DNA from 2 places in the Rhizobium sp. TRM95796 genome. Region 2 is predicted to be linked to the other one. Evidence: riboswitches for the same ligand, from Rfam matches in the RefSeq annotation. Region 2 holds a riboswitch; the other holds the start of a gene.

Region 1 (8,166 bases), on a different contig from region 2:
ACCGGCACGGCGAATACCGAGGCCGAGGAATTCGGCAATATCTACAATCTCGAAGTCGTCGAAGTCCCAACCAATGTGCCGATCCAGCGCATCGACGAGGACGACGAGGTCTACCGGACCGTCGAGGAGAAATACAAGGCGATCATCGCCGACATCAAGGAATCGCAGGCCAAGGGCCAGCCCGTTCTGGTCGGCACGACTTCGATCGAAAAGTCGGAACTGCTCGCCGAACTGCTCCGCCGCGACGGCGTGAAGGACTTTCAGGTTCTCAATGCGCGCTATCACGAACAGGAAGCCTTCATCGTCGCTCAGGCCGGCGTGCCCGGCGCTGTCACCATCGCCACCAACATGGCCGGACGCGGCACCGACATCCAGCTCGGCGGCAATGTCGACATGCGCATCGCCCGCGAACTCGCCGAGATGCCGGAGGGACCCGAGCGCGCGGCGCAGGAGCAGGCGATCCGCGACGAAATCAAGGTGCTCAAGGAGAAGGCGCTCGCCGCCGGCGGTCTCTACGTGCTCGCCACCGAGCGCCATGAAAGCCGCCGTATCGACAACCAGCTGCGCGGTCGTTCAGGTCGTCAGGGCGACCCGGGTCGTTCGAAATTCTTCCTGTCGCTGCAGGACGATCTCATGCGCATCTTCGGTTCCGAGCGCATGGACACGATGCTGGTCAAGCTCGGCCTCAAGGAAGGCGAAGCGATCATCCATCCCTGGATCAACAAGGCGCTCGAACGGGCGCAGAAGAAGGTCGAAGCCCGCAACTTTGACATCCGCAAGAACCTCCTCAAATATGACGACGTGCTCAACGACCAGCGCAAGGTGGTCTATGAGCAGCGCCTCGAACTGATGGAAGCCTCGAGCGTCACCGAGACGATCGACGATATGCGGCACGAGGTGATCGAGGTGATCACCAAGAAACATATTCCCGAGCGGGCCTATGCCGAACAGTGGGATGTGGCCGCCCTTCGCCAGGAAATCCGCGACACGCTCGGTCTCGACCTGCCGGTCGACGCCTGGGCCGCCGAAGAAGGCATCGCCGAAGACGACATCGTGGAGCGCGTCAAGGAAGCCTCCGACGCCGTCATGAAGGACAAGGCCGACCGCTTCGGCGCCGATCTCATGACCTATATCGAGCGCTCGATCGTGCTGCAGACCATGGACCACCTCTGGCGCGAGCATATCGTCAATCTCGAACACCTCCGCTCGGTCATCGGCTTCCGCGGCTACGCCCAGCGTGATCCGCTGCAGGAATACAAGCAGGAAGCTTTCGAGCTGTTCCAGGCGCTGCTGGCCAATATGCGCAACACGGTGGTGACCCAACTGATGCGCGTTGAACTCGCCCAGAGCGCGCCGGATCCCGACCTGCCGCCGATGGAAGGCCATCACATCGACGCTTCCACCGGCGAAGACGACTTCGGCGAAGGCGGCTTCCAGGCCACCGAAATCCGCCGTGATCCCAACGATCCTTCGACCTGGGGCGAAGTCGGCCGCAACGAGCCCTGCCCCTGCGGCTCCGGCAAGAAATACAAGCATTGCCACGGATCCTACGAGACGGTGTGAGATCGCCTATAATGTCAGACGAAGCCGCGCGGCCGCATGGCCGCGCGGCTTTTTATTTACATCGGCCGCGGAGCGCGCCAAGAAGGCGCGACGGATACTCGCAATCGGACCCAAAGGCATGTTCATCTCCAAGAAGGTCGTCTATCTGGAAATGCAGAAGACCGGCAGCACCCATGTGCGCCAGGTGCTGAAGCGTTACGTCGGCGGCAAGACCGGCGAGCGGCATGAACAACTCACCGATTTCGAAAGCGTCAAGGACCGTCTGATCGTGTCCTCGATCCGCAATCCCTGGGACTGGTATGTGTCGCTGTGGACCTTCGGCTGTTCGGGCTCGGGCGGTTTTGCGCGCTATCTGATGCATGCGCCTTTCAGCGAGATCAGGCATGCGGCGCGGCATTCCGGCTGGGCTGCGGGTCTTGCGGCGACAGGACGGGCTTTTGGGCGCATCGGCCGACATCCGCAATGGCGGAAGCTCTATTCGGACGCCGCTAACCAGGAGAACTTTCGGCGATGGCTGACGCTGCTTCTCAGCGAGGAAGGCCGGTCCATCGCCAAGGAGGGCTATGCATCGAGCGCCATACGCCATGAAGTTGGCTTCATGACGTTCCGGTTCCTGGCGCTCACGACGGAGTTCAACGCCTGGAACGCGACGGGGCGTCAGGCGGATAGCCGTGAAGGCATCCACGCCTTTATGGAGCGGCATAGCATCGCCAGCCGCATTCTGCGCATGGAAAGGCTGAACCAGGATCTTCATGGGCTTCTACAGGACATCGGCAAGCCGGTGTCGATGGAAGACCTGGAGGCGATCGGCAAGACCAATGCCCGTGAACACGCCAAGTATGGCTATTATTACGACCCCGAGACCATCGATCTCGTCGCGAAACGCGACTGGCTGATCATCGAGCGCTTCGGCTACACGGTCTGACGTCGACGTTCACAGCGGCTTCTTTTCCGCCACCAGCATGTAATTCACGTCCATGTCCTTGGACAAGTTCCACTGGTTCTGGAGAGGATTGAAGAACACGCCGGTGCGCTCGGTGACCGACATGCCTCCCATGCCGAGAGGCGCTTCGATTTCCTCGGGGCGCACCAGCTTCTCATATTGATGCGTGCCGCGCGGCAGCCAGCGCAGCACATATTCCGCGCCGACGATGGCAAGAGCCGCAGCTTTCAGCGTGCGGTTGATGGTGGCGACGAACATCAGCCCGCCGGGTTTTACAAGCGAGGCGCAGGTTTCCATGAAGAAGGCGACGTCGGCGACATGCTCGACCACTTCCATGTTGAGCACGACGTCGAACTGCTCGCCGTCCGCCGCCAATTGTTCGGCGGTGACGGCGCGATAATCGACGGCGACGCCCGACTGTTCGGCATGTGTGCGGGCGATGCCGATATTCTTTTCAGACGCATCCGCGCCGACGACGCTTGCGCCCATCCGCGCCACGGGTTCGGACAGCAGACCGCCGCCGCAGCCGATATCGAGCACCCGAAGACCGCTCAGCGGCAGATGCGCCTTGGGGTCACGACCGAAATGGACCGATACCCTGTCGCGAATATACTCGATGCGCACCGGATTGAATTTATGGAGCGGCCGGAACTTGCCGGTCGGGCTCCACCATTCCGCCGCCATGGCGGAGAAGCGATCGACTTCGGACTGATCGATGGTGGTCTTGGCGGCTTCGGTCATCGCGACGCTCCTTCGTTCCGGCGCCGGCTTCACCGACGCGAGGCTTTCGCCCTTATACGCAGGAGTGTCAGTTCGGCCTTGTGACAGCTGAAGTCAAGATCGGCAGATGCTCAGCGCGACAGTTCTTTTGCCGCAGCCTCCAAACCGCCCAGCGTCAGCGGATACATTTTGCCGGCGAACAATTGCCGGATCATGGCGATCGACTGCGTATAGCCCCATTGGCTTTCGGGCAGCGGATTGAGCCAGGCCCATTTGCGGAAATGGCCCGTGACCCGGTCGAGCCAGACAGCGCCCGGCTCGCGGTTCCAATGTTCGACCGAACCGCCGACCATCTTGATCTCATAGGGGCTCATCGCCGCGTCGCCGACGAACACCACCTTGTAATCGGGACCATAGGTGTGAAGCACCTCCTCGGTGGGGATGACCGAGACGCGACGGCGGAGATTGTCCTTCCACACGCCCTCATAGAGACAGTTGTGGAAGTAGAAATATTCGAGTTGGCGGAATTCGGAGCGAGCGGCCGAAAACAGCTCTTCGGCGACCTTAACATGATCGTCCATCGAGCCGCCGATGTCGAAAAACATCAGAAGCTTCACGCGGTTCCGCCGCTCCGGTCGGGTCTGGATGTCGAGCCAGCCATGTTCGGCGGTGGCGCGGATCGTGCCGTCGAGATCGAGTTCTTCGGCCGCGCCGTCGCGCACCCAACGCCGCAGCCGCTTCAGCGCCACCTTGATATTGCGCGTGCCGAGTTCGACCGTATCGTCGAGATTGCGGAAATGCCGCTCGTCCCAGACCTTCACAGCCTTGCGATGCCGGCTTTCCGTCTGGCCGATACGCACGCCTTCGGGATTGTACCCGCCGGCGCCGAAGGGCGAGGTTCCGCCGGTTCCGATCCATTTGTTGCCGCCCTGATGCCGCTCCTTCTGCTCGGCAAGCCGCTGCCTCAGCGTTTCCATCAATTTGTCGAAGCCGCCGAGACTTTCGACCAGCGCCTTCTCCTCTTCGGACAGATGGCGGTCGGCGAGCCGCCGCAGCCATTCCTCCGGCAGATCGACAGGGTTGCTCGCCTCGCCAGAGGTCTCACCTTGGCCGATTACGCCGCGAAAGACATGGGCGAACACGCGGTCGAAACGGTCGATGAAGCGTTCGTCCTTCACCAGCGCGGCGCGGGAAAGATAATAGAAGGCCTCGACGTCGAAATCGGCCACGCCCTCCTTCACCGCCTCGAGCAGCGTCAGATATTCCCGCAGGGTGACGGGGACCTGAGCCGATTTGAGTTCGAGGAAGAAGGGCAGGAACATGATTTCAGGCGATCTCCATGTCGGCCCGTAGCTCGCGCTGCCCGATATCGGCGAGATTGTATTCCGTCGTCTGATAGACCTGGTTGATCCAGTTGCCGAACAGAAGATGCGCGTGGCTCCGCCAGCGATTGAGCGGCTGCTTGGACGGATCATTGTCCGGGAAATAGTTTTCCGGCAGCTTGACCGGCACGCCCGCCGCCTGGTCGCGGAAATATTCGTCCGCCAGCGAGGTGGAGTCATATTCGACGTGATTGAACATATAGAGCCGGTTGCCGCGCTTTTCGGCCACCATGCAGACACCCGTCTCATGCGAGGTCATCAGAACCTCCAGCCCCGATTTCGGATCCATGTCCTTGCGCAGCACTTCCGTCCAGCGCGACACCGGCACGGCGAAATCGTCGGAAAAGCCGAGAAGATAGGGTGAGGCCGGATTGAGGTTGCGGTGCCGGTAGACGCCGAAGGCCTTTTCCGTGAGCGTGTATTTCGGCACTTTGTGGAAGTGATAGATCGCCGCCATCGCGCCCCAGCAGATGTTCAGCGTCGAATGGACATTGGTCTCGGTCCAGTCGAAGATCGCCTTCATCTCGTCCCAATAGGTGACGTCCTCGTAATCGAGCAGTTCAACCGGCGCGCCGGTGATGATGAAGCCGTCGAACTTGCGGTCCTTCACCTCGTCCCAGGTCTTGTAGAAGGACAGGAGATGATCCTCGGATGTGTTCTTGGACTTGTGGCCGCCGACGCGGACGAGCGACAGCTCCACCTGCAGAGGCGACGCGCCGACCAGACGGGCGATCTGGATCTCCGTCTTGATCTTGTTGGGCATCAGGTTGAGAAGACCGATCTGCAGCGGACGAATGTCCTGCCGGATGGCGACCGAATCGGTCATCACGGGCACGCCTTCCTGAACGAGGGTCTGGAACGCAGGCAGTTGGTCGGGAATCTTGATGGGCATCGGGGCACTCCTTAACGCCGGCGCCGAAATACAATTCGCCGGTCCCCTCGCCCCTTCGCGCGGTGGCCCTATTTAGCAAATTGTTTAACGTGGCTGCAAGCCGGCCGGCAAATCACCACGGTTTGACTTGTCATACACCGGGCGACGCCAATTTTCAATGTGATGAAAGCAGATGATTTACGGGCGAAAAGCTTGCTCAGGGCTTCTCGCCCTAACGCATCTCGCGCCGCGCCATGAAGGCGAGCCGTTCGAAGAGATGCACATCCTGCTCGTTTTTGAGGAGCGCGCCATGCAGACGCGGCAGAGCATTGGCGGGATTGGCCGCCAGCGTCTCGGGCTCCACATCCTCCGACACCAGCAGCCGGATCCAGTCGAGCGCTTCGGACGTCGACGGCTTCTTCTTGAGCCCTGGCGTTTCGCGGATCTCGAAAAACCGGGTCAGGGCCGAGTGCAGGAGACGCTGCTTGATGCCGGGATAATGCACCTCGACGATGCGGCCGAGCGTCTCTGCGTCGGGAAAGCGGATGAAATGGAAGAAGCAACGGCGCAGGAAGGCGTCCGGCAGTTCCTTCTCGTTGTTCGACGTGATGATGACGATCGGGCGATGCAGCGCCTTGATCGTCTCATTCGTCTCGTAAACATGAAATTCCATCCGGTCGAGCTCCTGCAGGAGATCGTTGGGGAATTCGATATCGGCTTTGTCGATCTCGTCGATCAGCAGCACCACGCGCTCGGAGGCCTCGAACGCCTCCCAGAGCTTGCCCTTGCGGATATAGTTGCGGATGTCTTGAACCCTGACATCGCCGAGCTGGCTGTCGCGCAGCCGCGAAACAGCGTCGTAATCGTAAAGCCCCTGCTGCGCCTTGGTCGTCGACTTGACGTTCCATTCGATGAATCCCAGGCCGAGGCTTTGGGCGATCTGCCGGGCGAGTTCGGTCTTGCCGGTGCCCGGCTCCCCCTTGACCAGCAAAGGACGTTCCAGACGGATAGCGGCGTTGACCGCGACCATCAGGTCCCTGTCGGCGATATAGCTGTCGGTTCCGGTGAATTGCATGTCAGGCTCTGGGCGTCTGAAAAACAGTCTGTATGGCGAATGTAGGATACAAAAAAGGCGGAACGCATGTCCGCCTTCGATCGGCCTGGGTTCTCGCCCGGCCGCGCCGTCACATGTCGATGATGGTGCCCTTGCCGTCGTTCCAGACCCGCATAGCCTCTTCGCGCTGACGGGCGCGATAGCGCGCATAGACACGGGCCGGTTGCTGTGTCGCTCCCGAATCGATCATTGCCGAAAGCCAGTAGCCAAACGCCAGCACCGCCATAGCGCCGATCAGGGCAAGGCCGATCGATGCGGTGAACACGGCGGCGACGGCGACCATCGTCAGGCCTGCCAGGGTCAGGAAGAAAGAACGAACGCTTTTCATGGTCATCACCACTCCTTCTCGAGGTAATGTGGGCGAGAAAGCCGCGATTTGCAAGGGTCAGAGGGTCGCACGGCGCCGAGTTATTCTTGATCGCCTCTGCGCCATTGGCCATAAATGGCGGATGACACATGATCTTCGCCCTTCGAGGCCCTCCCGTTCGATTCTCTGCCTGCCCGGCTCCAACGAACGCGCCATCGCCAAACTGGCGTCGCTGCGTATGGATGCGGTGATTCTCGATCTCGAAGACGCCGTCGCCGAGGGCGAGAAGGCGACGGCGCGCGACAAGATCCGCGCCTTCTTTCAAGGGCCGCCGATGGAGGGCGTCGAGCGGATCATCCGCATCAACGATCTCGGCTCCCGCCATGCTATGAAGGATCTGGCGCTGGTTCTGGAAACCAGTCCCGACGCCGTGCTCATCCCGAAAGTGCGCTCACCGTCCGACATTCTCGATGTTTCCGCCCATCTGGCCGACAACGACGCGCCAGAAACGATCCGCATCTGGGCAATGATGGAGACGCCGCTCTCGATCCTCAACGCCGGCGCCATTGCCGCGACGGGCCGCACCGCAGGAGGTCGGCTGGATGCGCTGGTGGTGGGTCTCAATGACCTTCGCAAGGATACGGGCGTTCTGCCCGATCCCGACAGGACCTTCGTGACGCCCTGGCTGATGCAGGTGGTGCTGGCGGGCCACGCCTACGGGCTCAGGGTGATCGACGCGGTGTGCAACGACTTCCGCGATCTCGAGCGCTTCGACCGGGAATGCGCAACGGGTCGCGCCATGGGCTTCGACGGCAAGATGCTGATCCACCCGGCCCAAATCGCCGCGGCCAATGCCCGCTACCGCCCATCGGCCGACGAAATCGCCGAGGCCGACGAGATCATCGCCGGCTTCACCGCGCCGGGCGCGGAGCAGGTGAACGCGCTTGACATCGGCGGCCGCATGGTCGAACGGCTTCATTATGAACAGGCCCTGGCGCTGAAGGCGCGGGCAGACCTCATCGCACGGAGAGATCCTTGAAAGTCTATCGTTTCCTCACCGGCCCCGACGACGCCTCGTTCTGCCACCGCGTCACCGACGCGCTCAACAAAGGCTGGGACCTGCACGGCGCGCCGTCGCTGACGTTCAACAGCGCGACCGGCCAGATGATGGCCGGCCAGGCCGTGGTGAAGGACGTTCCGGGCAAGGACTATCACCCGGATATCAAGCTGTCGGAACAGTAAGACAGGCGATCAGGGCTGGCGCAG
Region 2 (8,166 bases):
GCGCCCATGCCTTCGATGACGCTGCGGGCTTTGTCGACCAGCTGGGCGTTGGTGGCGAGCACGCCCTTGGAGAGGTAGAGATTGTCTTCCAAACCGACGCGGACATTGCCGCCGGCCAGCACCGCCGCCGCGGGATAAGCGAGCGCGTTGCGGCCGATCGAGAAGGCCGAGAAGGTCCAGTTCGCAGGCACATTGTTGACCATGGCCATGAAGGTGTTGAGATCATCGGGCGCGCCCCAGGGAATGCCCATGCAGAGCTGGATGAGCACCGGGTCTTCGATGCAGCCTTCTTCCACCAGCTGCTTGGCGAACCAGAGATGGCCGGTGTCGAAAGCCTCGATCTCGGGGCGGACGCCGAGTTCGGTCATCTTTCTGGCCATAGCGCGCAGCATGGAGGGCGTGTTGGTCATCACGTAATCGCCGAGCGAGAAGTTCATCGTGCCGCAATCGAGCGTGCAGATTTCCGGCAGGCATTCGGCAACATGCGACACGCGCTCGGTGGCGCCAGCCATATCGGTGCCCTGCGGATTCAGCGGCAGCGGGCTTTCGACATCGCCGAAAATCATGTCGCCGCCCATGCCGGCGGTCAGGTTGACGACCACATCGACTTCGGACTGGCGAATGCGGTCGGTGACTTCCTTGTAGAGATCGTTGCGGCGCGACGGCGCGCCGGTCTCGGGATCGCGCACATGGCAATGAACCACGGCGGCGCCGGCTTTTGCGGCTTCGATGGCGGAGTCGGCGATTTCCTTCGGCGAGCGCGGCACATGCGGCGATTTGCCGGCGGTGTCGCCGGAGCCGGTCACGGCGCAGGTGATGAAGACGTCGCGGTTCATAGTCAGCGGCATGAATGTTCCTCCTTCGGAGCCTTGATGCGCATTCAATGCCGGGGGCGCTTGCTTTGCTTTGCAAATGGCGCAATATTCTAAACATAATCGGAAGCTCTTATGTTAGACCCTGCTGACCAAATCACCGACCTCGATATTCTCGCATTTCCCGAGACGACGATGATCCTGTTGTCGGCGGTGATCGAACCGATCCGCGCCGCCAACCGCATCGCCGGCCGCACGCTTTATCGCTGGCGCTTGCTGAGCCCGGACGGCAAGCCGGTGGAAACGACGGCCGGTATATCCATCCCGGTGTCCGGCGCCTTCCAGCCGGAGCGGGATGCGCAGCCTCTCTTCGTCGTCGCGAGCTATAATTGGCAACGCAGCGCCACGGCGGCGATTAGGATGGCGCTGTCGCGCACCGCCCGGCATCGCGATGTGATCGTCGGCGTCGAATCGGGCGCCTGGCTGATGGCGGAAGCGAGCCTGCTGGATGATCACAAGGCGACGGTGCATTGGGAAGATTTCGACGATTTCACCGCGCGCTACCCGGAGATCGGCACGGTCAAGGAGCGCTATGTCATTGACCGCAAACGCATGACTAGCGCCGGCGCGGTGCCGACGCTCGATCTGATGCTGGAGATCATCCGTCGCGGCCACGGCTATTCCATGGCGCTCGAAGTGGCGCGCTCCTTCATCTATGAGCGGGATGGGGGAGGCCGCGATCTCCTGCCGTCGCCGCCGACCGCGCCGGGCATCATCGATCGCCGTATCTCGGAAGCCGTGCGGTTGATGGAGGAGACGGTGGACCAGCCGCTGTCGCTGGAAAAGCTCGCGCGCAAAAGCGGGCTATCGGCGCGGCATCTGCAGAGCCTGTTCAACCAGTCCTTCGGGGTGACGCCGCATGTGCATTATCTGGCGCTGAGGCTGAACGCGGCGCGGCGCAAGGTCATCGAGACGCCGGCGTCCTTCGCGGAGATCGCGACGGCAACCGGCTTCAATTCCGCCTCGGCTTTTTCGCGATCCTACCGGCTGCAATTCCGGGAAAGCCCGTCGGAGACGCGCAAGCGCCTCCGGTCGCCGGGCTGACCCGCTCTTGAAGGATCAGACCGCGTCCAAAGCGCGCTCGAAATCCTCGATCAGATCGTCGCCGTCTTCGATGCCGGCCGACAGGCGCAAGAGACCGGCGGAAATGCCGAGCTCCGCGCGCGCGTCGTCGGTCAGGTTCTTGTGCGTGGTGGTGGCCGGATGAGTGATCAGGCTCTTAGCGTCGCCGAGATTGTTGGAGATCAGCACCACGTCGAGCGCGTTCTGCAGCGTGAAGGCTTCCTTCTTGCCGCCCTTGAGCTCGAACGCAACAAGCGTAGAGCCGCCGGTCATCTGGCGGGCGATGATGTCGGCCTGCGGATGGTCTGGACGGCCGGGATAGATCACCCGCTCGACCTTGGGGTGGCTGGCGAGGAAATCGGCGACACGGGCGGCGTTTTCGGTCTGCTGCTTGATGCGCAGCGCCATGGTTTCCAGGCCCTTCAGCAGAACCCAGGCGTTGAAGGGCGACATGGCCGGGCCGGTATGGCGGAAATAGTCGTGCAGATTCTCGTCGATCCACTGCTTGTCGGACAGCACGACGCCGCCGAGGCAGCGACCCTGGCCGTCGATATGTTTTGTGGCGGAATAGACGACGACATGTGCGCCGAGCTCCAGCGGCTTCTGGAAAAGCGGGGTGGCGAAGACATTGTCGACCACGACCTTGGCGCCGATCTGGTTGGCGAGCCTGGCGACGCCGGCGATGTCGACCACTTCGAGCGTCGGATTGGTCGGGCTTTCGAGGAAGAAAACCTTGGTGTTGGGGCGGATCGCGGCTTCCCAGTTTGCGAGGTCGCGGCCGTCGACCAGGGTGCATTCGACGCCATATTTCGGCGCCAGCGTCTCCACCACCCAGCGGCAGGAGCCGAACAGGGCGCGGGCCGCGACGATATGGTCGCCGGCCTTCACCTGGGAGAGGATGGCGGCGGAGACGGCGGCCATGCCCGAGGCGGTGGCGCGGGCGTCTTCGGCGCCTTCGAGCATGCACATGCGCTTTTCGAGCATGTCATTGGTGGGGCTGCCATAGCGGGCATAGATGAAGCCGGGATCCTCGCCCTTGAAACGGGCCTCGGCCGCTTCCGAGGTCTCATAGATGAAGCCCTGGGTCAGGAAAATCGCTTCCGACGTTTCGCCATATTGCGACCGCTGCGTTCCGCCATGCACGAGTTTCGTCGCCGGCCGCCAATTCTTGTTCATGTGAACCACCTCAACACAAAAAACCGGCCGCAAAAGCAGGCCGGTTTCCATCAGAACCCGGCCTTTTTAGCAAGTTGTTTAACGTGGCTGCAAGCCGGCCGGCCAAATCACCACGAATTCCGTGGATGGCCATATCTCAAACGGTCTTCGAGGTCAATCGGACTCGATTCGCGCTTGCGTCGGCAAGGGGGGATTTCTATTGTCCCGACAAAAATAGAGGTTGAGATGGCAGGAATTCTGGCGGATCGCGCGATCAGGGCGCTTTGGGACGAGGGACGGCTGAAGGCCGAAAAGCCGCTGGATCACGACCAGATCCAGCCGGCCAGCCTCGATCTGCGCCTGGGCGCCAAAGCCTTTCGCGTGCGCGCTTCCTTCCTGCCGGGTCCGAGCAAGCGGGTCTCCGACAAATTGAGCCGGCTCAGCCTGCATGTGGTCGATCTGACCGAGGGCGCCGTGCTGGAAACGGGTTGCGTCTATATCGTGCCGTTGCTGGAGACGATCGATCTGCCGCAGCATCTGTCGGCCTCGACCAACCCCAAGAGCTCCACCGGCAGGCTGGATATCTTCACGCGGGTGATTACCGATTATGCCCAGGAATTCGACCAGATCGCGCCGGGCTATTGCGGGCAGCTCTATCTCGAAATCTCGCCGAAGACCTTCCCGATCATCGTCCGGCGCGGTTCGCGCCTGTCGCAGATCCGCTTCCGCGAGGGGCAGTCGCTTCTCCGGGAAGACGAAATGCTGTCGCTGCATCTGGCCGAGACGCTGGTCGCCGCCGAGAGCCCCGTCATATCAGGCTCGTCGATCGCGCTGTCGATCGACCTGATGGGCTCGGGCGCGGACGGTCTGGTCGGCTATCGCGGCAAGCGCCATTCCGCCGTGATCGACGTGGATGTCAAGGCCGCCCATGACATCTATGATTTCTGGGAGCCGATCTACAGCCGCGGCCGCAACGAACTGATCCTCGATCCCGACGAATTCTACATTCTCGTCAGCCGCGAAGCGGTGCATGTGCCGCCGCTCTATGCCGCCGAGATGGTGCCGTTCGATCCCTTGGTGGGCGAATTTCGCGTGCATTACGCCGGCTTCTTCGATCCCGGCTTCGGCCATGTCGAGGCGGGTGGGGCGGGCGCGCGCGCGGTGCTGGAAGTGCGCAGCCATGACGTGCCCTTCATTCTCGATCACGGCCAGATCATCGGCCGGCTCGTCTATGAACATATGTGCGAGAAGCCCGAGGCGCTCTACGGGACCGGGCTGGGCTCGAATTACCAGGCGCAGGGCCTCAAGCTCTCCAAGCATTTTCGCGCACAGGACTGATCACGCCGCCTGTTTGGCGCCTGCGAGATCGGCGCGGCGAATCGCGCGTTCGAGCGCTTCGATACAGGCTGGATCATGCGCTTGCCCAGCGCCGTCGCGCAGGATGGCGAACGCCTTTTCCACCGGCATGGCGGCGCGATAGGGGCGATCGGCCGTCAGCGCGTCGAAGACGTCCGCGGTGGAGATGATGCGGGTTTCGGCGCAGATCGCTTCACCGGTAATCCCTCTCGGATAGCCCTTGCCATCCAGCCGCTCGTGATGGGCGCCGGCGATGCGGGCGAGATCGGCGAAAGCGCCGATGCGCGACAGGATCTCTTCCGAATAGGAGGCGTGCCGCTTCATCGCCTCCCATTCCTCGCCTTCCAGGCGGCCGGGCTTGTCGAGGATGGAATTGCTGACGCCGAGCTTGCCGATGTCATGCAGCAGCGCGGCGCGTTTGATGCGCCGCCGAGCGGACAGATCATAGCCCATTTCTTCGGCGATCAGATCCGTGAACAGCGCGACGCGATCGCTATGGCCGGAGGTGTAGGGGCTCTTGGCGTCGATGACCTGGGCGAAGGCGGCGGCGATGTCGTCGAGATAATCCTCGTCGGCAAGCCGGAGCGTGTTGCCCGGTTCGAGCGCCAGAATGCGCGTTTCGAGATCGGGGCTCGCCAGATCGTCCCAGAAATGCCAATCGGCGACGGAGAGGAAGGCGTCGACGACGTCAGGATCGAACCAGGCTCCGCGCCTGTACCGGAGTTCGGCAGTCGCCGCCTCGGGGCCGGCGCTCATGAAGAAGACATCGATGACCTGGGCAGCCAGCGCAATGCGGGCGAAAATCGAGATGTCCTGTCCCTTCAATCCTTGCGGACGCCCGCCGCCATCGAAGTGTTCGTCGAGATCGAGTATGCCCTGCGCCACATTCTCCGAAAAACGCATCATTCGGGCGATCTCTGCGCCCCGTTGGCAGCGGGTTTCGATCATTTCCTGCGCGATGGCGCCGCCGTTTCTCAGGATGTTCAAAACGGAGCGGAAGCGCTCGGCGAGGCCCGCCTGCAGGCCGGTATGGCTGATGACGAAGCCGAGAACCTGGCTGAGGCTCGAACCCACCAGCTTGAAATCGCGTTTGAAGCGCAGGTCGTCGGCGAGATAGAGTTCGCAGATGCGGGCCGCATTCGAGGAGCAGCCGAGATCCTTGAGCAGCAGCGTATAGTAGAGTTCTTCGAGCGCTTTTTCGGACAAGCCCATCCGCGCGCCGATGGTCATGCCGATCCGGCACACTCGGATGCAATGACCCTGCGGCTGGCCCTCGGTGAGGTCGAGCGCATGGCTGAGCGCGCTCATGATCTCCGCCAGTCTGATTGCAATCATCGCCTCGCTCCGGTTCACGACGGATGCAGGATAAGGCGCCGTTCCTTCCACCGGGTTAAGGCCGATCGTTTCACCTTGACACATGAGGAGAAGTGATGACATTGAACGGTCACCGAGCGGGTGTAGCTCAATGGCAGAGCAGCAGCTTCCCAAGCTGAATACGAGGGTTCGATTCCCTTCACCCGCTCCACAAGCCTCATATTTTCAATGTTTCGAAGAGGTTGGGTTCGCTGATCGGTCGGCGCGCGGTCGCCGTGCATGCGCATCGAGAGGGGCCGACGTTTGGTCTTCGCTACGCCTCACGAAGTCGTGAACACGAATTTCTTCGCGCTGCGAAATAAACTCTTGATTTTTGTGCGACGCAGCATTAGCTTGATAACTGTCAGACGGTTACTCCTCCTCCCAAACCTCTGACGACGACGGATAGCGCTCCTCCTCCCAAGCTGTCTGTCATGATCAAGCCCGGCGCACCTCCTCCCGCGCCGGGCTTTTTATTTTGCCGTCATTCGTTTCAGATGCGGCGCAGCGCCTCGGCGTCGGTGATCTGCACCATACGCCCACGGATAGACACGCCCGATGTCTTGAGCATCGAGAAGGCGCGCGACAACGCTTCCGGCGCAAGGCCCAACTTGCCGGCCAGAAGACTTTTCTGGAAGGGCAGGCGGAAGGAGTTGGAATTGCCGGAGCCGCTGGCCTGCATCATTTCCAGGAGATAATTGGCCACACGCTGCGGGGCGGTGTGCAGCCGGTCGTTGGCGACGTTCTCGCGAGCGTCCTGCAAATGATGGGCGAGCACCTGAAGAAGCGCCAGTGAGAATTCGGGCTCCTCGGCCATGATCTGACGGATTTTCGCGACATCGAAGCGGGCCAAGGTGACGGGCTCGGCGGCCTGGGCGTTGAAGGCGTATTTGCAGCCGAGAAACATCGCGCATTCGCCGAAGGTCTCACCGGGACCATAGACGCCGATATCGGCTTCCTTGCCCTCGCGCGACAGGCGGAAAAGGCGGACATAACCGGAGAGAACCACATAAAAATTTTCGGCTTCCGCGCCCTCGCGGAACAGGACGTCCTTCGCCTCGGCGCCGAATACGGCGGCGCTTTCGAGGACGCGACGGGCGAGCGTCGGATTGAGTCCCGACATCAGCGGCGTGGACAGCAGGATCTCCCGGTCGCGGTGATTCATCTTCAGCATCTTGTTCACGATTGTCCTCCGGAGTTGAACCGAAAATCTCTTCCTTTCATCAAGTGTAGCTAAATGTCGAAGCGGGGAATTGATTTCGATCAACAGCGGCCGTCCGAACAGCAAAAACCCGGCCGGAGCCGGGTCTGAGTGAGGTTCATTCGGCGGCGAGCGGTCGGTCGCCGACATCATTGGCCGGTGGAGACGTTTTCTTGGGTCCCGGGCGGCTCGACGCTCCGGCGTCGAGAGCGTTGAGGCGCTCTTCGAGACTGGAGATCGTGCGGCTGTTTTCGGTGAGAATACGGGTGAGTTCGACATTTTCGAGCGCTTCCGGCTCGGACTCCCGTTTGCCCACCAGGCGACCCAAAGCCCAGCCGAGGGCGCGGGAGATGTCGTCGATGATCAGGAAGAAGCTCGGCACCACCACCAGCGACAGCACGGTGGAGACGATGATGCCGCCGATCACGGCGATCGCCATCGGCGCGCGGAACGCTCCGCCTTCGCCGACGCCGAGCGCCGAGGGCAGCATGCCGGCGGACATGGCGATTGAGGTCATGATGATGGGCCGCGCGCGCTTGCGGCCCGCCTCCACCATGGCGTCCGAACGCTTCATGCCGCGATGGATCATCTCGATGGCGAAATCGACCAGCAGGATGGCGTTCTTCGCGACGATGCCCATGAGCATCAGAATGCCGATCAGCACCGGCATGGAGAGCGCATTGTTGGTGACCAGCAGCGCCACCGCCACGCCGCCGGTGGCGAGCAGCAGCGAAAAGACGATGGTGATCGGTTGCAGCACGTTCTGGAACAGCACCACAAGCACCGCGAACATCAACAGCAGGCCGAGCAGCATGGCGTTGCCGAAACTCGCCACCATTTCCTTCTGCACCTTGGCGTCGCCGCTTTCGACGATTTTCACGCTCGGCGGCAGGTTGGCGTCCGTGACCGCTTTCTTGAACGCGTCGGTGGCCGGGTCCAGAGCCACGCCTTTGGGCAGGCTGGCGCCGACGGTCACCACGCGGCTGCGGTCGTAGCGCTTGATGACGCTCGGACCTTCGGAATAGCTGATCGCCGCCACCGACGACAGCGGCACGGAGGCGCCCGACGCCGTGGGCACCTTGATGGCGCGCAACTCGGCCATGTTTCGCCGGACCGAGAGATCGAGCTGCACGCGGATCGGAATCATGCGGTCGTCGAGATAAACCT

The links. Region 2 has a riboswitch for S-adenosylmethionine ahead of OCK01_RS09365 (O-succinylhomoserine sulfhydrylase). Riboswitches for the same ligand answer to the same signal wherever they lie in the genome.
Region 1: it holds a riboswitch for S-adenosylmethionine, as region 2 does, so the genes downstream of both, metA (homoserine O-acetyltransferase MetA) here and OCK01_RS09365 (O-succinylhomoserine sulfhydrylase) in region 2, are expected to answer to the same signal.

What each region holds. Positions count from the first base shown of each region.
Region 1 is NZ_JAOXHE010000008.1:180,410-188,575, reverse strand. Features, by position in the region: gene secA (preprotein translocase subunit SecA) at 1-1,563, shown strand, start outside; gene OCK01_RS17385 (hypothetical protein) at 1,682-2,488, shown strand; gene ubiG (bifunctional 2-polyprenyl-6-hydroxyphenol methylase/3-demethylubiquinol 3-O-methyltransferase UbiG) at 2,498-3,247, opposite strand; gene OCK01_RS17375 (vWA domain-containing protein) at 3,358-4,548, opposite strand; gene metA (homoserine O-acetyltransferase MetA) at 4,553-5,500, opposite strand; SAM riboswitch at 5,552-5,629, opposite strand; gene OCK01_RS17365 (AAA family ATPase) at 5,712-6,554, opposite strand; gene OCK01_RS17360 (hypothetical protein) at 6,664-6,927, opposite strand; gene OCK01_RS17355 (HpcH/HpaI aldolase/citrate lyase family protein) at 7,043-7,939, shown strand; gene OCK01_RS17350 (DUF1737 domain-containing protein) at 7,936-8,142, shown strand; gene OCK01_RS17345 (GNAT family N-acetyltransferase) at 8,152-8,166, opposite strand, start outside.
Region 2 is NZ_JAOXHE010000004.1:122,222-130,387, forward strand. Features, by position in the region: gene OCK01_RS09355 (3-keto-5-aminohexanoate cleavage protein) at 1-848, opposite strand, end outside; gene OCK01_RS09360 (GlxA family transcriptional regulator) at 948-1,916, shown strand; gene OCK01_RS09365 (O-succinylhomoserine sulfhydrylase) at 1,932-3,110, opposite strand; SAM riboswitch at 3,156-3,234, opposite strand; gene OCK01_RS09370 (2'-deoxycytidine 5'-triphosphate deaminase) at 3,336-4,427, shown strand; gene OCK01_RS09375 (HD-GYP domain-containing protein) at 4,428-5,780, opposite strand; tRNA gene OCK01_RS09380 (tRNA-Gly) at 5,897-5,970, shown strand; gene OCK01_RS09385 (Crp/Fnr family transcriptional regulator) at 6,292-6,972, opposite strand; gene OCK01_RS09390 (efflux RND transporter permease subunit) at 7,118-8,166, opposite strand, start outside.